Regions from separate parts of the Micromonospora sp. NPDC126480 genome, predicted to be linked through region 1. Evidence: riboswitches for the same ligand, from Rfam matches in the RefSeq annotation. Region 1 holds a riboswitch; the other holds the start of a gene.
The links. Region 1 has a riboswitch for cobalamin ahead of ABTW87_RS00820 (ABC transporter substrate-binding protein). Riboswitches for the same ligand answer to the same signal wherever they lie in the genome.
Positions count from the first base shown of each region.

Region 2: another riboswitch for cobalamin. It lies ahead of cobN (cobaltochelatase subunit CobN); the one in region 1 lies ahead of ABTW87_RS00820 (ABC transporter substrate-binding protein).

Region 1 is NZ_JBEORU010000001.1:154,296-161,907, reverse strand. It holds gene ABTW87_RS00825 (FecCD family ABC transporter permease) at 1-627, opposite strand, end outside; gene ABTW87_RS00820 (ABC transporter substrate-binding protein) at 666-1,604, opposite strand; cobalamin riboswitch at 1,689-1,820, opposite strand; gene ABTW87_RS00815 (M14 family metallopeptidase) at 1,886-3,772, opposite strand; gene ABTW87_RS00810 (C39 family peptidase) at 3,989-5,341, shown strand; gene ABTW87_RS00805 (DUF4229 domain-containing protein) at 5,377-5,640, opposite strand; gene ABTW87_RS00800 (hypothetical protein) at 5,678-6,100, opposite strand; gene mqnE (aminofutalosine synthase MqnE) at 6,124-7,293, opposite strand; gene ABTW87_RS00790 (C40 family peptidase) at 7,534-7,612, shown strand, end outside.
Region 2 is NZ_JBEORU010000016.1:30,404-38,015, forward strand. It holds gene ABTW87_RS16730 (alpha/beta hydrolase) at 1-385, opposite strand, end outside; gene ABTW87_RS16735 (LacI family DNA-binding transcriptional regulator) at 460-1,446, opposite strand; gene ABTW87_RS16740 (MFS transporter) at 1,611-2,828, shown strand; gene ABTW87_RS16745 (hypothetical protein) at 2,997-3,653, opposite strand; gene ABTW87_RS16750 (hypothetical protein) at 3,751-4,092, shown strand; cobalamin riboswitch at 4,150-4,279, shown strand; gene cobN (cobaltochelatase subunit CobN) at 4,565-7,612, shown strand, end outside.

The DNA.
Region 1 (7,612 bases):
GATGCTGTCCGAGTTGCGCTGCAGCAGGTAGGTCTGCCCGGCGGAGAGGAACGCGGCGACCGCCACCCCGGCCAGGATCAGCGTCGCCGGGGAGCGGCCCCGGCCGCCGGAGGAGCCGAGCAGGTACGTCATGAGGACCGCGCCGACCGCGCCGACGAACGCGGCCAGCGGGACGGTGACCGGCAGCCCGGTGATCGCGCCTCCCGCGCCCACCCCGGCGGTGATCACCACGGTGACCGCCAGCCCGGCCCCGGCGGCGACGCCGAGCAGGTACGGATCGGCCAGCGGGTTGCGGAACACGCCCTGGTACGCGCCGCCGGCGAGGGCGAGCAGCCCGCCGACCAGCAGACCGAGCACGGCACGGGGCAGCCGTAGCTCGGTCACGATGGCGATCTCCCGTTCGGTCAGCCCGCTGTCGAGGCGTACTCCGGGAAGGAGGTTCAGCAGCTCCACCGCGACGCTGCCCGGCGGCAGGCTGACCGGGCCGAGCGACACGCCCGCGACCAGGGCGACGAGCACCGCGGCCAGGCCGGCGGCCAGCCAGCGTGGGCGGAGGCCCGCCGGCCGGGGCACCTGCGGCGCCCGGGCCGGCGGGAAGGAAGGGCCCCTTTTTAACGCCTGCTGCATGGAAAGGGTCCCCTGTTAACGCCCGGCGACGGCGAGCGTCACGCCGGCACCTTGGCGACCGCGTCGATGATCGTGCGGAGCAGGTCGACGACGCGCGGGCCCCAGCGCGAGGCGATGTCGTCGTCGAGCGCCACGACCTGGTTGTTCTTGACCGCGGTGATCCCCGCCCAGCCGGCCCGGGCCTTGACCGTGTCCGCGCTCTGCTGGCAGCACTTGGTGTCGGCGAGGAAGACGAAGTCCGGGTTGGCCTTGACGATGACCTCCTGGGAGAGCTGCGGGTAGCCGCCGCTCTTGCCGTCCGCGTCGGCCGCGTCGGCGATGTTCTCCAGGCCGGCGAGCGTGTACAGCGAGCCGATGAAGGTCTTGCTGGTGGCCGTGTACAGCTCGGGACCCAGCTCGTGGAAGTAGGTCAGCTTCTCCGACCGCTGCGGCAGGTCGGCGACCAGCTTGGCGATGTCGTCCTTCATCCGCTGCACCACGTCGGCGGCCTCGGCCGGGTGCCCGGTCAGCGTGCCCAGGTCGGTGATCTGCCGGTAGGTGTCGTCGAGCGTGGTCGCGGCCGGGGTGATGACCACCGGGATCTTCAGCTTGCCGAGCTGCTCCACGACCTTGTTGCGGTCGTCGGAGAGCACCACCAGGTCCGGGTTCCGGGCGGCGATCGCCTCCGCGTTCGGCTGGAAGCCGGAGAGGTCGCTCTTGGGCGCCTCGGGCGGGTAGTTCGAGTTGTCGTCGACGGCGGTCACCTGCTTGCCGGCGCCGATCGCGAAGAGCATCTCGGTGGTCGTCGGCGACAGCGAGATGATCTTCTCCGGCCGCTTTTCGAGGGTCACCGGGCCGACGGTGACCGGGAAGGTCGCGGCGGCCGACGCGCTGCCGCCGGTCGCGGGGGTGTCGGAGGTCTTCTCGGCGCAGGCGCCGAGGGCGAGCGCCGCCACCGCGAGGGTCGCGGCGAAGAGCCGGGGGGTACGTCTGGACATCGGTCCTCCTGTCGGTCGAGGATCGTGGTGCTTCGCCGACAGGGAGCCCGGGGCGCCCGTCCGCGAGGCGCCCTTCCTCGAGAGCGCGAATCGCGACCGACCGCAGGCGACCTGGCTCGTCCCCGATGATCGGGGCATCACAGTTGCGGGACAGCGCCGGTTTCGCACCGGCTTCGCTGCGGGATGGTCGGTAAGACGGTAGCGCACGCTCGGACCGTTCCCACCGAGGTGGTGGGTGGGGTGGGGCCCCGTCGGGGGGCGGGACGGGGCCCCACCTGTTCTCAGGAGGCGGTGATGGTGACGTTGTCCACAGCCGCCTCGACGAGGCTCGCTCCGGAGGCGTCCGCCGCCTCGACCTGGATCCGGACGGACTGGCCGGCGTACGGGCTCAGGTTCAAGCTCGCCACCGCCCAGGAACCGTTGCGGTTGGTGGCCGCGCCCGCCTGGTTGAGCAGCGTGGTGGTGCCGCCGCTGTGCACGACGCTGACCCGGAGGTAGTCGGCCGACGACGAGTTCGAGCCATGGGCCAGGTACCACGCCAGGGACAGCGTCAGCGTGCCGCTCGACGGCAGGGTCACCGCCGGGGAGCGGGCGCTTGTCACGCCACCGTCGATGTCGTAGTCACCCGCTCCGGTCCCGGCGAGCCGGCCGGTGACCAGGTCGTTGCTGCCGGCGTACGGGGTGAGCTGCTTGGCGCCGCTGGAGTTGGTCGCCTGGGCGGCGCCCCGCTCCCACGCCCCGGTCGTCGCGGTGTCGGTGCCGTTCGGGTTGATCGTCCAGCCGGTCGCGGTCTCGAAGGTGTCCGACCACACCGTCGTGCCGCCGCCACCGCCGCCGCAGTACTGGCCGTCCTTGCCGATCGCCCGGTACGGGCAGTCGGCGTACTCGGCCAGGATCAGCACCGCGTCGCGGTTGCGCGAGGTCTCGCGCGGGATGACCTCGTCGGGCGGGTAGAAGCCGCCACCGCTGGCCGAGCCCGGGTACATCTCGAAGGTGTACGCCCAGATGCCGTGCTGCCCCCACATCCAGTCGATGCTGGTGCCGTCGGCGATGTAGAGGTCACTGGACTGCTCGGGGGTGTACCCGTTGGTGGCCGCCATCTGCTGGCCGATGGTGGCGAAGGTGTTGTACTGGTCGGCGCTCATTCCCGGCGCGGTGTTGTTGTACGTGTAGCCGAACGGCCAGAGCACCAGCTGGGAGTAGGTGTGGAAGTCGATGTTGGCTTTGATCTGCTGCACGCCGCCGACGACCCGGCTGTTGACGAAGTTGCGCAGCGCCTGCGTCTCCGGGGCGGAGAACGCCGACGGGCCCCGGTAGGTGTCCGACGAGGTCGAGCCGGACGAGCCGCCGCAGCAGCCCCACTGGTAGGACCAGTTGCGGTTGAGGTCGGTGCCGACGTACGACGAGCCGCTGTTCGGCTGCCGGTTCTTCCGCCAGGAGCGGTACGAGCCGGTGGCGATGTCGTACTCGCTGCCGTCCGGGTTGACCGTCGGCACGATCCAGATCTCCCGGCTGTTGACGATGTTCGTGATCCGGGAGTCCGAGCCGTAGTTGTCGGTGAAGAGGTTGAGCAGGTAGACCGCCATCTCGACGGTCAGGTGCTCCCGGGCATGCTGCTGGGCGTTGAAGAGGATCTCCGGCTCGTTCTCGTCGGTGGCGACGTTGTCGGAGATCTTCACCGCCATCAGGTCCCGGCCCTCGTACGAGCTGCCGATGCTGATCTTCCGGGCGATGGACGGGTGGTCGGCGACCACCTTGTTCACCGCGGCCGTCAGCTCGGCGTAGTTGTGGTAGGCGGAGTCGGCGGGCGGGAAGTCGAGGGTGCCCATCTCACCGTCGGCGTGGTCGTGGCCCCGATCGGTGGGCGACGCGGCGACCGCCTCGAGCCGGAAGCCCAGCCGGGTGATGGCGGCGGCCTCGGCGCTGGTGGCGGAGACGTGCAGGACGCCGTGCTCGGAGTAGTCGATCGACGCGCCGGTGCGGGCGACCGCGGTGCGGTCGGCCACCGTACGCGGGCCGAGCACCCGGTACTGGGCGGCGGCGGGTTCGCCGGAGCGGTCCGGGCTCGGCTGCGCGGAGACCGGTGCGGCGACGAGGGTGAGAATGCCGAGCCCCGCGGCGCAGGCGAGCGCGAGGCGACGGCGGAGGGTGGGAGAGCGGAAGGCCATGGACAACCTCCTGGGCGGCGCGGGAGATCGTTCCCGCGTGGTGGGCAAACTCCACCACCCGTCACATGGTCATATCAACATCCATCCATTCCTACTTTCCATGCCAGCCTGATCCTCACATCGGCAAGGATTTTCCATCCGCCGACCTATGGCGAAACTTCCTTCCAGACGAGAGACTGACCGGCGACGATGCCCCACCTCTCCCGTGGAGTACCGATGCACAGACGACGTCTCGGCGGGGCCGCCCTCGCCGGCCTCACCGCTCTCGCCCTCCTCGGCACGACGGCGCCCGCCGGCGCGGCGCCCCTCGCGGCACCGGCCGGCCGGCCGGTCGTCCACGACGAACAGATCACCTTCCATGAATGGTCCCGCTACCCCGACTGGCGTCGCGGCACCCACGCCGGTACCCGGGCGGTGCCCGGTGCCCGCCCCGGCCTGACCCTCGCCCGCCCGGCCGGGACCACCGCGTACACCGACCCGCACACCGGGACCACCCGCACCTGGGAGTACGCGACCTGGACCTCGCCGCTGACCCGGGTCGGGTTCGACGCCACCGAGCTGATCGCCTCCTGGAACGCGCAGACCCCGGCCGGCACCTGGATCCAGGTCGAGATGCAGGGCACCTACAACACCGGCGACCAGACCCCCTGGTACGTCATGGGGCGCTGGGCCTCGGGTGACGCCGACATCAAGCGCACAAGCGTGAACCGGCAGGGCGACCCCTGGTCGACGATCTGGACCGACACCTTCAGCATCGACGACGCCGACGCCGGCGTGCTGCTGCGGGAGTACCAACTGCGACTCACCCTCTACCGGGCGCCCGGCCAGCAGGCCGCGCCGGTGGTGCGGATGCTCGGCGCGATGAGCTCCACGGTGCCGGACCGGTTCAACGTCAGCCCGAGCGCCGGCGGCATCGCCTGGGGCGTCGAGCTGCCGGTGCCGCGCTACTCACAGAACGTCCACAGTGGTCACTACCCGGAGTACGACGGCGGCGGCCAGGCCTGGTGTTCCCCCACCTCCACCACGATGGTCATCGAGTACTGGGGCCGGAAGGCGTCCGAGGAGGACACCGCCTGGGTGGACCCGACCTACCCGGACCCGACGGTCAACCACGCCGCCCGGATGGTCTACGACTACACCTACGACGGCGCGGGGAACTGGCCGTTCAACACGGCGTACGCGGCGAGCTTCCGGGGCCTCGAGGGGCGGGTCACCCGACTGCACTCACTGGACGAGGTGGAGCGCTTCATCGCCGCCGGTATCCCCGTGGTGACCAGCCAGTCCTTCCTCGCCAGCGAGCTGGACGGGTCGAACTACGGCACCTCCGGGCACCTCTTCGTGATCGTCGGGTTCACCGCCGACGGCGACGTGATCGTCAACGACCCCGCCTCGTCCAGCAACGACGAGGTGCGCAACGTCTACCAGCGGGAGCAGTTCGAGCAGATCTGGCTGCGGACCAAGCGGATCAACGCCAACGGCGGGGTGTCCGGCGGCTCCGGCGGCGTGGTCTACCTGATCAAGCCCGAGCGGCTCCCCTGGCCGCACGTGCCGGGCAGCACCAACTGGTGAGGCGCCCTGGCCGGGAGGGCGACGCGCCCTCCCGGTCAGGCCTTCGGCCCGTCCTCGTCCTCGCCGGCCAGGGCGGAGCGCAGCCGCTCCTTCTCGGTACGGCGCCGCTCGGCGGCCTCCGCCATCTCCTCGGCCATCTCGTCCCGCCAGGGGCGCAGCAGGAAGAAGGAGGCGGCCGCCGAGAAGATCAGGGCCACCATCAGCTTCAGGAACAGGTTCATCTCGACGAACCAGAGGGCCGCCAGCACGACGGCGAACAGCCCGATCCGGCCCAGCGTGTACTTGACCGCCGCGCTCATCTCCGCACTCCGTTCTCCGCCGCCGGCGGCGACGGCCTCAGCCCGTCCGCCGGGCGAGCCACCGCACGCCGTGGAACCACACAACCGCGTACCCGAGGGTGAAGGCCGCCGCACCCAGACCGCCCGAGACCAGCGGCGGCAGACCGGCGGCCAGCCCGGCCACCACCAGCCCGGCGGTCAGCCCGACCCCGACGGCCACCAGTGCCGCCACCACGCGCGCGGCCCCGAACTCCCAGGCGCGGAAATCCTCCCAGTAGAGCCACACCGGCAGGATCACCGCCAGCCACCCGTTGGCCCGCCCGAAGTCGCCGGCGCCGAACGAGGTGAACGCCCAGTCGAAGAGCACCACGGCCAGCACCCCGATGACGAAGCCGGCGAGGCTCACCCCGAGCAGGTCGCCCAGGGTCACGATGCGACCCTCGGCATCTCGCCGGGGAAAGCCGCTCTGCTGCTCGGTCATGGTCCTACGAGGGTACGTGCCGGTCAGGCCCAGACCTGCTGCGGCTCGGCCCGTCGCTCGGCGAGGGTCGGCGCGGCGTCGTACTCGCGCACCACCTCGTAGCGGGTGTTGCGCTCGACCGGCCGGAAGCCGGCGTCCCAGATCAGGTTCAGCAGGTCCTCGCGGTGCATGGTGTTCGGCGTGCCGTACGAGTCCGCGTCGTGCGTGATCTTGTACTCCACGACGGAGCCGTCCAGGTCATCCACACCGAAGTTGAGCGAGAGCTGGGCCACCGAGAGGCCGTGCATCACCCAGAAGCACTTCACGTGCGGGACGTTGTCGAAGAGCAGCCGGGACACCGCGAACGTCTTCAGCGACTCCGCCGGGGACGCCATCGTGGTGCGCGCCTGGATCCGGTTGCGGATCTTGCCGTCCGCCGAGTCGACGAAGTCGTGCTGGTAGCGCAGCGGGATGAAGACCGCGAAGCCACCGGTCTCGTCCTGCAGCTCGCGCAGCCGCAGCACGTGGTCGACCCGGTGCCGGGGCTCCTCGATGTGGCCGTACAGCATGGTCGACGGCGTCTTCATGCCCTTGCTGTGCGCCAGCCGGTGGATGCGCGACCAGTCCTCCCAGTGGCAGGCGTGGTCGACGATGTGCTGCCGGACCTCCCAGTCGAAGATCTCCGCGCCGCCGCCGGTCAGCGACTCCAGGCCGGCGTCCATCAGCTCGTCGAGGATCTCGTCGGCGCTCAGGCCACTGATCTTCTCGAACCACTGCACCTCGGTCGCGGTGAAGCACTTGAGTTTGACGTTCGGCAGGGCCGCCTTCAGCTCCCGCAGCACCTTCGGGTAGTAGCGCCACGGCAGCGTCGGGTGCAGGCCGTTGACGATGTGCAGCTCGGTGAGCTGCTCGTCCTCCATCTCCTTGGCCTTGCGGACCGCCTCGTCGATGCGCATCGTGTACGCGTCCTTCTCGCCCGGCTTGCGCTGGAACGAGCAGTACGCGCAGCTCGCGCTGCACACGTTTGTCAGGTTGAGGTGCCGGTTGACGTTGAACATCACCCGGTCGCCGTTGAGCTCGGTGCGGCGGTGGTGCGCGAGCCGACCCAGCCAGGTCAGGTCGTCGCTCTCGTAGAGGGCGATCCCGTCCTCGCGGGTCAGCCGCTCGCCGGCGTACACCTTCGCTTCGAGCTCGCGCTTGAGTCCGGCGTCCATGTCCAGCCCCGTCCCTTCACCTGCGGTCCCGGTCGAGCCTACGTCGGCCGGCGGGTCCACCGTCAGCGCGGTCGGCGGGCAGCGACACACTTCACCACACTCACAGCCACCCGTTACCAGGCGACGCATCGACATCGTTGCCCGCGTGCGGTAAGACAGGGTGGGGCGCGACACACACCACTGGTAGCGTCCTGACGCCGCGCGCACGAGGCGCGGTGCAGACGCCGGACGGGGAGCGGAATGGGCGACAGCGGCCACGGACGACGACAGCCTCGACACAGGCCGGTGATCTCGCCGGTGCTGCGCCCGAAGCTCTGGT
Region 2 (7,612 bases), on a different contig from region 1:
CGACCGGGTGACCCGCGAAGACCGAGGCCAGCAGCGTGTCGATGCGGCGTACGTCGACGCCGAAGCCCTCGACGATCACGTCCCAGCTGGAGGCGGCGGCCTGCGGGGCGACGAGCAGCAGGCGGTGCGTGTCGGCGTGCGGGAGCAGCAGGTCGAGACCCTGCCGGGCCGAGCCGCCGGCCCCGTGCAGCAACAGGACCAGACGGTACGGCGTTCCGTCGGCGGGCTCGGGCGCGTACACCAGGGCCGGCGGGCCACCGTGGGCGTCGGGCGCCGGGACCAGCCCGGTCCCGCCGCGGACCGAGGGCGGCCCGGGCCGCGCGGTGAGCCGGCCGTGCCGGGGGTTCTCCTCCGGCGCCCGGTGCGGCGGCGCGGGTTCGGCCACGGGCTCACGTCCTTCGGTCGGCGCAGCGTACGGCCGGCGCTTACCCGCCGGCGCGGCCGCCAATCCCGCCCGGGTCAGCCGCTCGTGCGGCGGACCGGTCGGGACGGGAAGACCGTCGGCGGGCGGACCGCGCCGCCGGTGAGCACGGCGGTCGCCGCGGCGGCGGCGATCTCGGCGACCGGGTGGGTGGCGGTGGTGAGGGCGGGGGTGGTCATCGCGGCCAGCGGGATGTCGTCGAAGCCGGTGACGGCCACGTCTCCGGGCACCTGGGCGCCGTCGCGGTGCAGCCGGTCGATCACGCCGAGCGCCGTGGCGTCGCTGACGCCGACGATCGCGTCGGTGTCGGGCCACCGGTCCAGGATCTCCCGCGCCGCGACCCGGCCCCGGTGCGCGGTGAAGTCTCCCCGGACCAGTCGGGAAGGCAGCCCGGCCTCGTGCATCACCTGCCGGTACGCGTGCACGGAGCGGCCGGCGCAGGGCAGCCAGCGGGGCCCGCTGACCATGGCGATGCGGCGGCGGCCGGTGGCGTACAGGTGCCGGACCAGGGCCGCCGTGCCACCGCCGTTGTCGACGTCGAACGAGGACACCAGCGGCGAGCCGACGCCGATCGAGGCGACCCGGCCGCGCATCGCCCCGGGCACGGCGGCCAGCACCGGTGCGGTCGTGTTGAGCAGGATCAGCCCGCTCACGCCCCGGTCCTCGGTGAGCTCGCGCAGCCGGCCCGGTTCCCGCGTCGGAAGCCAGTGCAGGGTGACGCCCACGCCGTGCGGGGCGCAGACCCGGGCGGCGGCACCGACGAACCGGTCGACGTACGGGTCGTCGAGCACCCGTGGCGAGGTGCCGCAGACGACCGTGGCCAGCCGCACGCCGGTGCCCCGGACCAGGGCGCGGGCCGCCGGGTCCGGGACGTAGCCGAGCCGGTCGGCGGCGGCGGTAACCCGGTCCCGGGCGCCGGGAGAGGCGTACCCGGTGCCGCCGAGCACCCGGGAGGCGGTGGCTCGGGACACGCCGGACGCCCGGGCGACGTCCTCCAGGGTCGGTGGCCGGATCGGCTTGCGCATGGTGGTTCCCCCGTCCTCGCGGCCGGTGAGGCGGCCCGCGTCGTGTGAGCATCATCGCCCGTCGGGCGCCCGCCGGGTAAGGGGCGATCCGGCTTGTGGTGGGAGCGTTCTCAGATGTGCGATCGTGCAGCAGGCAACATCGCGTGAGGAGAGGAACCCCGCCCGTGAGCAGCGTCACCGCCCCGGCCGCCCCACCCGTCGTACCCCGGTCGGTGCTGGCCGCCCGCAACGGCGTCGTGGCGGTGTTCGCTCTCAACGGCCTCGCCGTCGGCTCGTGGTTCTCCCGGGTCCCGGCGGTGCGCGAGGCGCTCGACCTCACCGCCGGCCGGCTCGGGCTGCTGCTGCTGGCCATGTCGGCGGGCGCGATCCTCGCGATGCCCACCTCCGGCCTGGTCGCCCAGCGGCTCGGCACCGCCCGGACGGTCGTGGTGGCGACCGCGCTGGTCGCCGCCGGCCTGGCGGTCGCCGGAGTCTCGGCGAGCGCGGCCGGTTGGCTGCCCGGCGTGGCCCTGGGCCTGTTCGCCTTCGGCTACGGGTCCGGCACCTGCGACGTCGCGATGAACATCGAGGGTGCCGCGGTGGAGCGGCGGCTCGGCCGCACGATCATGCCGCGGTTCCACGCCGCGTGGAGCCTCGGCTCCGTCGCCGGGGCCGGCCTCGGCGCCGGGGCGGCGCGAGTCGGCCTGCCGGTGGCCGTCCACCTGTCGGTGATCGCGGCGGCGGTGCTGGCCGGCACGGTGCTCGGCGTCCGGGCGTTCCTGCCGGTGGCCGAGACGACGCCGGCCGCCGAGGGGACGTCGCCGGCGACCCGCCGCCGGGCGCTGCTCGCCGCCTGGCGCGAGCCACGGACCCTGCTCATCGGCCTGTTCGTGCTGGTCGCGGCCTTCACCGAAGGCGCCGCCAACGACTGGGTCGCGGTCGCGTTCGTCGACGGGTACGACCTCAGCGAGGCCGCCGCGGCCGCCGTCTTCGGGGTGTTCGTGGTGGGCATGACGCTCGGCCGGACGGTCGGCACCGTCGCCCTGGACCGGTGGGGCCGGGTGCCGGTGCTCTCCGGCACGATCCTGCTCGCGGTGCTCGGCGCGGGCCTGGCGGTGCTTGCCGGTTCCGGGCCGGTGGCGGTCGTCGGCGTGGCGCTGTGGGGACTCGGGGCGTCGCTCGGCTTCCCGGTGGGGATGAGCGCCGCGGCGGACGAGGAGGACCGGGCTCCGGCCCGGGTCAGCGTGGTCGCCGTGATCGGGTACACCGCCTTCCTCGCCGGCCCGCCGCTGCTGGGCCTGCTCGGCGACCGGGTCGGCACGCTGCAGGCGCTGCTCGTGGTGCCGATCCTGCTGCTGCCGACGCTCGCCCTGGTCCCGGTCACCCGCCCGCCGGCCCGCTGAGACGCGAGTGACGCGGCGTGTCGGGGACGCGGCGTGTCACGCGTGGTGGGCGGTTCGCCGTCGAGCAGTATTCCTGTCCGGCATGAATATGCCTCTCCGTCATATCGCTCGTCAGCGAATGGTTCTCGGCGGCCCGTCGGAGCAGCCGGGGGGCCGCGGGGCATCAGGTCAGTCGTGGAGCCAGACCCGCAGGGCCCCGGCGGTGCGGAAACCGACGCGCTCCGCCGCCACCAGGTCGTCGCCGGACTCGTAGCCGACGAGCGCGTCGGTGGCTGGCAGCGCGGCCCAGATCTCCGCCGGCCCGACGGTGCGGGCGAAGACGTTGGAGACTCCGACCAGCGGCCCGCCCCGGTGCAGGATCGCCCCGCCGGCCACCCCGGTCCCGTCGAGGCGGGCCAGGACCGTCACCCGGGGATCGGCGAGCAGGGCCGGGCGGAACAACTCGCCCCCGCCGTGTGCCTCGGCCCATCCGGCGAGTGCCGCCGGCGTGCTCACCGGGGTGAGGGGCACCCCGGGCAGGGGCGTGGCGCCGGCGCGACGGTGGATCCACCGCGCGCCGAACAGGACCCGGAAACCGTACGGCGCGAGATCGAGGTCGGCGAAGCTGTCCTTGACCGACGCGCCCGGACCGGTCTCGATCCGGCCGAGCAGGGTGGCCGCCGCCACGCCGGGGCGGAGGGTCACCGCGTCCGGGTACCAGGTCGGCGACCGGTGCGGAACCGACCAGGCGTCGTCGTCGGCGACCCCGGCCAGCCCGTGCGTACGGCACACCAGGTCGCACCAGGCGGCGTTGTCCCGTACCGCGCCGATCGTCGTGTCGTCCACGCGGGCACCCTAACGTCATCGGATCACCAGGCGACGTACAGGAGACTGCCAGGAACAGGTGGTGAACTGGAGGTCGGGCCGAGGAGAGGAGATCGGCATGGGCTGGTTCAGCCGGCGGTCGCGTACCCGGGGATCCGACGGGGTCCCGACGAAGCTCGACCGGGAGGCCACCCGCGAGGACCTGGCGGCCCTGGAGGCGTTCGTGGCCAGCCACACCGGGGTCGAGTTCTACCTGGAGCCGGAGACCACCGCGACCGACACGACAGTGGTGGCGATCGCCCACGACGGTGAATGGATCCGCCGCCGCACCGGCTCGCCGCGGGTCGCGGCGGCGCTCGCGCACCGCCTGGCCCTGCCGCTGTACGAAGCGGCGAAGACCGGCTACCCGGAACGGATGCGCGCCTGGAACCGGGCCCACCCGGAACGCCGCGCCCGCTAAGCGCCGCGTTGACCGGGCCGCCGGCGGTGTGGCAGAGTTCGCGGCCGGACGGCAGTGAAGGAAGCCGGTGCGAATCCGGCGCGGTCCCGCCACTGTCACCGGGGAGCGATCCCCCCTCGCGAGTCACGGCCGCGCGTGCGCGGTTGGAAGACCGGGGGTGAGCGTCGATCCGGGAGCCAGGATACTTCGGCCGTCGGTGCACCCCAGGGCGTGGACACCCGAGGAGGACCCGATGACGCGCAGCGTCCCTGCCATCGACGATGATCGTCGTTCCCGTTCCGGTCGCCGCCGCGTGTTCCGGCTCCGCCGCCGCGCCGGCCGCTCCGCACACGCCTGACGAGGCCACTCCCGGCCGATCCGGCGCGCCCCGGCGCGCAGCGGTGACCCGCCGCAGCCGCTGACCTGGCCTCGCCCCTCGCCCCTCGCCCCGCCCGGCCCGCGCCGGCCCGGGCGTCACTCTCCGGAGCCACCTGTGCGCATCCTGCTGCTGTCCACCGCCGACACCGACCTGCTCGCCGCCCGGGCCAGCGGCGGCGACTACCGCCTGGCCAACCCCGCCCGGGTCGGGGCCGAGGTCGTGCCCGGGCTGCTCGACGGCGCCGAGCTCGCCGTCGTACGCCTGCTCGGCGGTCGGGCGGCGTGGCCGGACGGGCTGGCCGCGGTGCTCGCCTCCGGCGTGCCGACCGTGGTGCTCTCCGGCGAGAGCCTGCCGGACGCGGATCTGATGGCGGCGTCCACCGTGCCCGTCGGAGTGGCCACCGAGGCGCTGTCCTACCTGGTCGAAGGCGGTCCGGAGAATCTGGCGCAGCTGGCCCGGTTCCTGTCCGACACGGTGCTGCTCACCGGGGAGGGGTTCGCGCCACCCGCCCGCACCCCGGCGTACGGGGTCCACGGCGACCGGCCCGCCGACCCGGACCGGCCGACCGTCGGGATCGTCTTCTACCGGGCGCACGCTCTGGCCGGCAACACCGGGTTCGTGGACGTGCTCGCCGACGCCGTCGAGGCGGCCGGCGCCAACGCGCTGCCGGTCTTCTGCGGCTCGCTGCGCGGGCTGACCGCCGGAGCCGGCCCGCTGGGGCTGTTCGCCCGCTGCGACGTGCTGCTCGTCACCGTGCTCGCAGCCGGCGGCACGGTCGCCGCGGACGCCTCCGGCGGCGGCGACGAGGACGCGTGGGACGTCGGCGCGCTCGCCGCGCTCGACGTACCGGTGATCCAGGCGCTCTGCCTGACGAGCACCCGTGAGCAGTGGGCCGGCAGCGACGCCGGACTGTCTCCACTGGACGCGGCGATGCAGGTGGCGGTCCCCGAGTTCGACGGGCGGATCATCACCGTGCCCTTCTCGTTCAAACGGATCGACGCCGACGGGCTGTCGGCGTACGAGCCGGATCCGGAGCGGGCCGCCCGGGTCGCCGGCGTCGCGGTGCGGCACGCCCGGCTGCGGCAGGTGCCGAACGCCGCCAAGCGGGTGGCGGTGATCCTCAGCTCCTACCCCACGAAGCACTCCCGGGTCGGCAACGCCGTCGGCCTGGACACCCCGGCCAGTGCGGTGCGGCTGCTCGCCGCGCTCGCCGACGCCGGGTACGACCTGGGCGACCCGCCGGTTCCCGACGACGGGGACGACCTGATCCACACCCTCATCGCCGCCGGCGGGCACGACGTCGAGTGGTTGACCCCGGAGCAGCTCGCCGCCGCGTCGGCGCGGGTGCCGGGGGCGACCTACCGGCGGTGGTTCGCCGAGGTGCCGGCGGAGCTGCGCGCGGCGATGCGCGAGCACTGGGGCGAGCCGCCCGGCGAGCTGTACACCGACGGCGGGGACATCGTGCTGGCCGGGCTGCGCCTCGGCAACGTGGCCCTGCTGATCCAGCCGCCGCGCGGTTTCGGGGAGAACCCGGTCGCCATCTACCACGACCCCGACCTGCCGCCGAGCCATCACTACCTGGCCGCGTACCGGTGGCTCGCCGCGCCCGTCGGGGACGGCGGGTTCGGCGCGGACGCCGTGGTGCACCTCGGCAAGCACGGCACGCTGGAGTGGCTGCCCGGCAAGGGCCTCGGGCTGGCGGCCGACTGCGCCCCCGACGCGGTCCTCGGCGACCTGCCGCTGGTGTACCCGTTCATCGTCAACGACCCGGGCGAGGGCACCCAGGCCAAGCGCCGGGCGCACGCCGTCGTCGTCGACCACCTGGTGCCGCCGATGGCCCGCGCCGAGACGTACGGCGACCTGGCCAAGCTGGAGCAGCTCCTCGACGAGTACGCGACCGTGCAGGCCCTCGACCCGGCCAAGGTCCCCGTCGTGCAGGGCCAGATCTGGGACCTGGTCCGGGCCGCCGAGCTGCACCAGGACCTGCACGTCGACGCCATGCCGGCGGCGGACGACTTCGACGACTTCGTGCTGCACCTCGACGGGTACCTGTGCGAGGTCAAGGACGTGCAGATCCGCGACGGCCTGCACGTGCTGGCCGCCGCGCCGGCCGGGGAGACACGGGTCAACCTGGTGCTAGCCGTGCTGCGCGCGCCGCAGGTGTGGGGCGGTGCCCGCGCCCTGCCCGGCCTGCGGCAGGCGCTCGCCGCGAGCTACGGCCTGGACGAGGCCGCGCTGCTCGCCGCACCCGGCGAGCGGCTGGCCCTGCCCGAGGCGCTCACCGAGGCGGCCGACGGTCCGGCCGCCACCGCCGCCGACGCCGTCGACCTGGTCGAGAGCCTGGCGCGGCGCCTCGTGCTGGGGATGGAGACGCTCGGCTGGGACGCCGACAAGGCCGACGCGGTGGTCGCGGAGGTCACCGGCCGGCCCGTCCCGGACGCCGTCGCGGTCCTGCGCTTCGCCGCCACCGAGCTGGTGCCGCGGCTGGAGCGCACCACCGACGAGATCGACCGGGTGCTCGCCGCGCTCGACGGGGGGTTCGTGCCGCCCGGCCCGTCCGGCTCACCCACCCGGGGCCTGGTCAACGTGCTGCCCACCGGCCGCAACTTCTACTCGGTCGACCCGAAGGCGATCCCGAGCCGCAACGCCTGGGACGTCGGCGTGGCGCTCGCCGACTCGCTGCTGGCCCGGCACCTCGCCGACACCGGCGGGTACCCGCGCTCGGTCGGGCTCACCGTGTGGGGCACCAGCGCCATGCGCACGCAGGGCGACGACATCGCCGAGGTGCTCGCCCTGCTCGGCTGCCGGCCGGTCTGGGACGACCGTTCCCGCCGCGTCACCGGCTTCGAGGTGCTGCCCCTGACCGAGCTGGGTCGCCCCCGCATCGACGTCACGGTCCGCATCTCCGGCTTCTTCCGGGACGCCTTCCCGCACGTCGTAGCGCTGCTCGACGACGCGGTGCGGGCGGTGGCCGCCCTCGACGAGCCGGCCGCGGAGAACTTCGTCAAGGCCCACGTGGACGCCGACGTCGCCGAGCACGGCGACGAGCGTCGGGCCACCGCCCGGATCTTCGGGTCGAAGCCGGGCGCGTACGGGGCCGGGTTGCTGCCGCTTATCGACGCGCGCAACTGGCGCAGCGACGCCGACCTCGCCGAGGTGTAC